Streptomyces clavuligerus: one gene and its partner. The protein of the gene in region 1 interacts with the protein of each later gene in a pairwise test. Links are inferred from orthologs where the notes say so. Each region holds a gene or a part of one and is shown on either strand. Other genes may lie near its edges.

The links.
Region 2: the proteins of CRV15_RS19570 (region 1) and ftsZ interact in binary tests that used the Escherichia coli proteins (3 or more experiments, as listed by UniProt). The link is inferred for Streptomyces clavuligerus from one-to-one orthologs.

What each region holds. Positions count from the first base shown.
Region 1 is NZ_CP027858.1:4,650,326-4,653,571, forward strand. What follows is about bases 1-2,931. They hold CRV15_RS19570 (rod shape-determining protein), read left to right. Parts: upstream 1-921; coding sequence 922-1,941; downstream 1,942-2,931. Other genes in these bases: CRV15_RS19560 (DUF4233 domain-containing protein), read left to right, coding at 1-30; ndk (nucleoside-diphosphate kinase), read left to right, coding at 256-669; mreC (rod shape-determining protein MreC), read left to right, coding at 2,099-2,931. Also shown: more of mreC, read left to right, coding at 2,932-3,217; rod shape-determining protein MreD, read left to right, coding at 3,231-3,246. UniProt on the Escherichia coli protein: Forms membrane-associated dynamic filaments that are essential for cell shape determination. Acts by regulating cell wall synthesis and cell elongation, and thus cell shape.
Region 2 is NZ_CP027858.1:5,189,339-5,192,504, reverse strand. What follows is about bases 156-3,006. They hold ftsZ (cell division protein FtsZ), read right to left. Parts: upstream 2,257-3,006; coding sequence 1,054-2,256; downstream 156-1,053. Other genes in these bases: CRV15_RS21855 (cell division protein FtsQ/DivIB), read right to left, coding at 2,533-3,006; pgeF (peptidoglycan editing factor PgeF), read right to left, coding at 272-1,057; CRV15_RS21875 (YggS family pyridoxal phosphate-dependent enzyme), read right to left, coding at 156-275. Also shown: more of CRV15_RS21875, read right to left, coding at 1-155; more of CRV15_RS21855, read right to left, coding at 3,007-3,166. UniProt on the Escherichia coli protein: Essential cell division protein that forms a contractile ring structure (Z ring) at the future cell division site. The regulation of the ring assembly controls the timing and the location of cell division.

The DNA of each region.
Region 1 (3,246 bases):
GATCAGGGCGCGGAGCAGGCAGCGGGATAGGGGCGCCGTCCCCTCGTACACGGGTGCGCGCGTACCCGCATCCGGGTGGCGGGCGCACCGGGTGGCGGAACGGGCCCCACCGGAACGACTCCCTCCCGGCGAGGTCCCTCCCGGAACGAGTCCGTACCGGAGAGGTCCGTACCGGAACGGGGGCCGCGCCTGCCCCTGTGACGGCCCCCTGTAGCCTCGGCTCACCGCACACGTATGTCTGCAAGGAGCTGCCACATGACCCAGCGCACCCTCGTCCTGCTCAAGCCCGACGCCGTCCGGCGCGGGCTGATCGGCGAGATCATCGGCCGCATCGAGGCCAAGGCCGGCTGGACCATCGCCGCTCTGGAGCTGCGGACTCTCGGTCTTGAGACCCTGGAGCAGCACTACGGGGAGCACCGGGGCAAGCCCTTCTACGAGCCGCTGATGGCCTTCATGTCCTCCGGCCCGGTGGTCGCGCTGGTCGTCGAGGGCGAGCGGGTCATCGAGGGCGTCCGGCAGCTCGCCGGGCCGACCGACCCCATCGCCGCCGCCCCCGGCTCCGTCCGTGGCGACTTCGGCACCATCGTCCGGGAGAACCTGATCCACGCCTCGGACTCGGAGGAGTCCGCCATTCGGGAACTGAAGATTTTCTTTCCGGGACTCTCCTGACCTTCCCTCAGCCAAACAGCGCTCTTGACCTGGGGCGACCGAAGGAATTCGGTCGCCCTTCGGTATATGCGAACGCAATGCGGGAACGGATCGACGCAACACTTCGTCACCTGTACAGAGGTGGACCACCGCGCCGTGCGCAGGGAAGCGGCATTACGATGGAACCCTCACGCCAGAGCACCCACCTCGCCATCCTGAAAAGCCGTCAACGCTCGATTTGGGAAGGCCAGACGCATCCTCATGGGGAACAACATGTCGTTCATCGGCCGTGATATGGCTGTCGACCTCGGGACCGCCAACACGCTGGTGTACGTCAGGGGCCGCGGGATCGTTCTCAACGAGCCGTCCGTCGTCGCCATCAACACCAACACCGGCGGCATCCTGGCCGTCGGCTCCGAGGCGAAGAAGATGATCGGCCGGACCCCGGGCAACATCGTGGCCGTCCGGCCCCTGAAGGACGGCGTCATCGCCGACTTCGAGATCACCGAGCGGATGCTGCGCTACTTCATCCTCAAGATCCACAAGCGGCGCTATCTGGCCCGGCCGCGGGTCGTCGTCTGTGTGCCCTCGGGGATCACCGGAGTGGAGCGCCGCGCGGTCATCGAGGCGTCGACCCAGGCCGGAGCCCGTCAGGTGCACATCATCGAGGAGCCGATGGCCGCGGCGATCGGCTCCGGTCTCCCCGTCCACGAGGCCACCGGCAACATGGTCGTGGACATCGGCGGCGGCACCACCGAGGTCGCCGTGATCTCGCTCGGCGGGATCGTCACCGCGCAGTCCATCCGGGTCGCCGGGGACGAGCTGGACAACGCCATCATCCAGCACATCAAGAAGGAGTACTCCCTTCTTCTCGGCGAGCGGACCGCCGAGCAAATCAAGATCACCATTGGTTCGGCCTATGACCTGGACCAGGACGAGCACACCGAGATCCGCGGCCGTGACCTGGTCTCCGGACTGCCCAAGACCGTGGTCATCTCGGCGGCCGAGGTCCGCAAGGCCATCGAGGAGCCCGTCAATTCGATCGTCGACGCCGTCAAGACCACCCTCGACAAGTGCCCGCCGGAGCTGTCCGGCGATGTGATGGACCGGGGCATCGTCCTCACCGGCGGCGGCGCGCTGCTGCGCGGGCTGGACGAGCGGCTGCGCCGGGAGACCGGAATGCCGATCCATATCGCCGAGGACCCGCTGGACTCGGTGGCCCTCGGCTCGGGCAAGTGCGTGGAGGAGTTCGAGGCGCTCCAGCAGGTGCTGGACGCCCAGCCGCGCCGCTGACGGCGCCGCGGCCGGTCGAGAGCGGGGGGCGCGATCCGTCCCCCTGGGTCCCTTCGGGTCCCGGGGGGAGCCCCTGTATGGGTGCCTGCCGGTCCATGCAGCTGATCGTTGATATACAGACATCTCCATTCCTACGAGGAAGGCACGGCCGCCGCACGTGAGGGACACACGAGAGAGCCGTCTGCTCCTGGTGCTGCTGATCGCCATCGCGTTCGCACTGATCACGGTGGACATCCGCGGCGGACAGGACTCACCGCTCGACGGCGCCCGGCAGGCCGCCGCCACGGTCTTCGGACCGGTGCAGAACGGGGTCGCCACGGCCGTCGACCCGGTCGGCAACGCCATCGCCGCCGTCCGCGACTCGGGCGAGCGCCACGACCGTGTCCGCACCCTGGAACGGGAGAACGCCGAGCTGCGGACCAGACTCGGCAGCGACGACCGCAACCGCAGCCGCGCCCGCGAGCTGGACCGCATCCTGCGGACCGCGGGGGCCGGCCAGTACGGCATCAAGGCGGCCGAGGTCGTCGCCATAGGAGCGGCCCAGGGCTTCTCCTGGACCGTCACCATCGACATCGGCTCCCGCGACGGCGTCAAGCGGGACATGACCGTGCTCAACGGGGACGGACTGGTCGGCCGGATCACCACCGTCGGCCCGCACACCGCGACCGTGCTGCTCGCCATCGACCCCGACTTCGCCGTCGGCACCCGGCTGGAGAAGAGCGACGAGCTGGGCTTCGCCAACGGCCAGGGCGACCGCCCGCTCTCCGTGCAGCTCCTCAACGGCAAGCACAAGGTGAAGAAGGGCGACCGGCTCGTCACCTTCGGCTCCCAGGCCGACCGGCCCTTCGTCCCCGGCGTCCCGATCGGCGAGGTCGTCCGGGTCGACCCCTCCCGCGGCGATCTGACCCGGACCATCTACGTGGAGCCGTACGCCGGTTTCAGCAAACTCGACGTCGTCGGTGTGGTGGTGCAGGCGCCGCGGACCGACCCCCGGGACGTCGTACTGCCGCCGAAGCCCGAGAAGCCCCGGCCCGCGCCGACGGTCACGGTGACCGTCACCCCGGGCGCGACCGGCGGGCCCGACGGGGCCGAGGGCACGGACGGGACCGACGGAGCCACGGAGACCGACGGCACCGATAGCACCGACGGCACCGACGGCACCGATGTCCAGGGCGACCGCCGCCCACTGGACTCCCCGGCGCCCCGCCTCTCCCCGGACCCGCGGGGCAGCGCGTCCCCCCGGAGCGACGACCAGAACACCCAGCAGCAGCACTAGGAGCTGAGCCGCCATGCGCTTCAACCGGA
Region 2 (3,166 bases), 540 kb from region 1 along the record:
CCGACAAAGTGCCATTGGAGATCGAGATCGGCGCACGCGGCGGCCTTGGGGGCGGCGTCCTGATCGCGGTTCTCGGCGACGTTTCTCACACCGAGTTCATACAGAAGGCGGACATCGCTCGCGGGATAGGTCTTGGTGACCACGACGAGGGTCACCTCCTCCCGCTTCCGCCCGGCGGCGGCGCAGGCGGCGGCGATACGTTCCTCCACCTTCGCCAGATTTTCGGCGAGTTCGTCCCGGCGCGCCGGGTCCGGAAGCTCGTGTCGTTCCGTCATGCTGCTGTCTCTCCTGCCGGGGAAGCGGCGCCCGCCCCCTCGGAGAACGGCTCCAACCAGACATATCCGGCGAGCCGCCCGGTGGTGCGGTCGCGGCGGTACGAGTAGTGGTCCTGTGATTCCCGGGTGCACACCGGCGATGCCTGCCGGTCCCGCACCCCGACCGCCGCGAGCTGGGCGTGGACCCCGGCGACGACATCGATGCCCGGGGTGCCCCAGGCGGTCTCGGCCCAGGCGGCCGGCTCCGCTGCGGCGACCTCCGCGCGCATTGCGGCGGGCACCTCATAGCACCGGCCGCAGATCGCGGGCCCGGTGCGGGCGACGATCCGCTCGGGCCGCGCGCCCAGTTCCGCCATCGCCCCGACGGTGGCGGCGACCACCCCGAGGGCCATCCCGATCCGGCCCGCGTGGGCGGCGCCCGCCACCCCGGCCACCGGATCGGCCAGCAGAACGGGGACGCAGTCGGCGGTCAGCACGGCGAGGGCCAGGCCGCGCCGGGTGGTGACCACCCCGTCCACCGCCGGAACCGGCCCCGTGCCCCAGGGCGCGTCGGCCCGTACGACCTCCCGGCCGTGCACCTGGTTCATCCAGACCACCCGGCCCGGGTCGAACCCGAGCGCCTTGGCGGCGGTCTCCCGGTTGGTCCGTACGGCCCCGGGGTCGTCGCCGACCGCTCCGCCGAGGTTCAGCTCCTCGTACGGAACGGCGCTCACCCCGCCCCACCGGGTGGTGAAGGCGAAGTGGGCGCCGTTCGCGTGTATCGCGTCGTGCCGCACGGTCACTTCAGGAAGTCCGGGACATCCAGTTCCTCGGCCGAGGTGTCCGGGTAGGGACGGGCCGGCGGGACCTGCGGGGTGATGGCCGGGCCGCGGTCGGCCTGGACCGGGGCGGGCTCGGCCGGAGGCTCCTCGCGCACCGGTACCGAGCCGAGGCCGATCGGGCGGGACGAGGGCTCGGGGCGCTGCGCGGGCGGCTGCGCCTCCTCGCGCTTGGCGCCCGCGGAGCCGAGGACGGTGTCCCGGCGGACCGGCGGCTGACCGCCGTCGAAGCCCGCGGCGATGACCGTGACCCGGACCTCGTCGCCGAGGGCGTCGTCGATGACCGCGCCGAAGATGATGTTGGCCTCGGGGTGGGCCGCCTCGCTCACCAGCTGGGCCGCCTCGTTGATCTCGAAGAGACCGAGGTCGGAGCCGCCGGAGATGGACAGCAGCACCCCGCGGGCGCCGTCGATGGACGCCTCCAGGAGCGGCGAGGAGATCGCCATCTCGGCCGCCGCCACCGCACGGTCGTCGCCCCGGGCCGAGCCGATGCCCATGAGGGCGGACCCGGCCTCGGACATCACGGACTTGACGTCGGCGAAGTCGAGGTTGATCAGACCGGGCGTGGTGATGAGGTCGGTGATGCCCTGGACGCCCGAGAGCAGTACCTGGTCGGCGGACTTGAACGCGTCGAGCACGCTGACCTGGCGGTCCGAGATGGACAGCAGCCGGTCGTTGGGGATGACGATGAGGGTGTCGACCTCTTCGCGGAGCTCGGCGATGCCGTCCTCCGCCTGGTTGGCGCGGCGGCGGCCCTCGAAGGTGAAGGGCCGGGTGACCACACCGATCGTCAGGGCGCCCAGGGAGCGCGCGATGTTGGCCACGACGGGCGCGCCGCCGGTGCCGGTGCCGCCGCCCTCACCAGCGGTGACGAAGACCATGTCGGCCCCCTTGAGGACCTCCTCGATCTCCTCGCGGTGGTCCTCGGCGGCCTTGCGGCCGACGGCCGGGTTGGCGCCCGCGCCGAGTCCCCGGGTGAGTTCGCGGCCGACGTCGAGCTTGACGTCGGCGTCGCTCATCAACAACGCCTGAGCGTCGGTGTTGATGGCGATGAACTCGACGCCCTTGAGACCGACCTCGATCATTCGGTTGATGGCATTGACACCACCGCCGCCGACACCGATGACCTTGATGACTGCGAGGTAGTTCTGCGGTGCTGCCACGTCGAAGGCCTCTCGCCTCGAAATACGTGCCGCCCCCGCGCTGTACCCGCGCGGCGGCGGCTGATGCCGATGGGGCGGTCCGACCGCGCCGACCCGAACCCTAACGTTGAAGTTTAGGGTTACCCGTGTGTCTGTTCGCTGGACTCCCCGAACAGGACACTAAGTCGACAAGCGGCGCGCGTTCAATGAACACGCCGAACCTCCCGTTTTTCTTTTCACCCTATGTGATCAGCCGTTGCGCTGACCACCCAGGGGGCCGGGAGAGGTGCTCCGGCGTCAACTCCCGGACACCGCCGGGGTGGTGGGAGCACTCACATCGAAGTGCCGGGCCCGGGGTGCGGCTTTCAGAAGCGCGGTGAGGGCGCGCGCCTTCGCCTCACCCTCTTCGGGGCTCCCCCACACCACCGTGCGCCCCCCGGTCAACTCCAGGACCATGTCGTCATATGAACGCACTACCAGGGTACGCAGCTCGTCGGCGACCTTTCCCGGCAGTTCGCCCCTGACCCGTACCGCCTCCTCGGTCAGCCGGGAGAGCGGGAAGCGGCGCAGGCCCGGGGAGCGCTCGGCGGCGAGTTCGAGCCGGGGTACCCCCTTGACCGGCCGGTGCGCGGTCGCGAACCGGACCCCTTCGCGGTCCACCTCGACAAAGCGCTTCCCCTGGACGAGCAGCAGCACGGGCTGACGTTCGGTCACCTCCAGGGTGACGCCCCGGGGCCAGTCACGGGAGACCTCCACGGAGCCGACGCGCGGCAGCCGCTCACGGACGCGCTCCCCGATGGCGTCGGTGTCCAGGGAGACGACCGGCTCGCCCAGGGGCACCCGGGCCGCCTCGACCACCTGCGCGGGTGTCAGCACCCGGGTCCCGGTGGCCTCGACCCGCTCGACGCGCAGCCAGGAGGAGCCGTGGAGC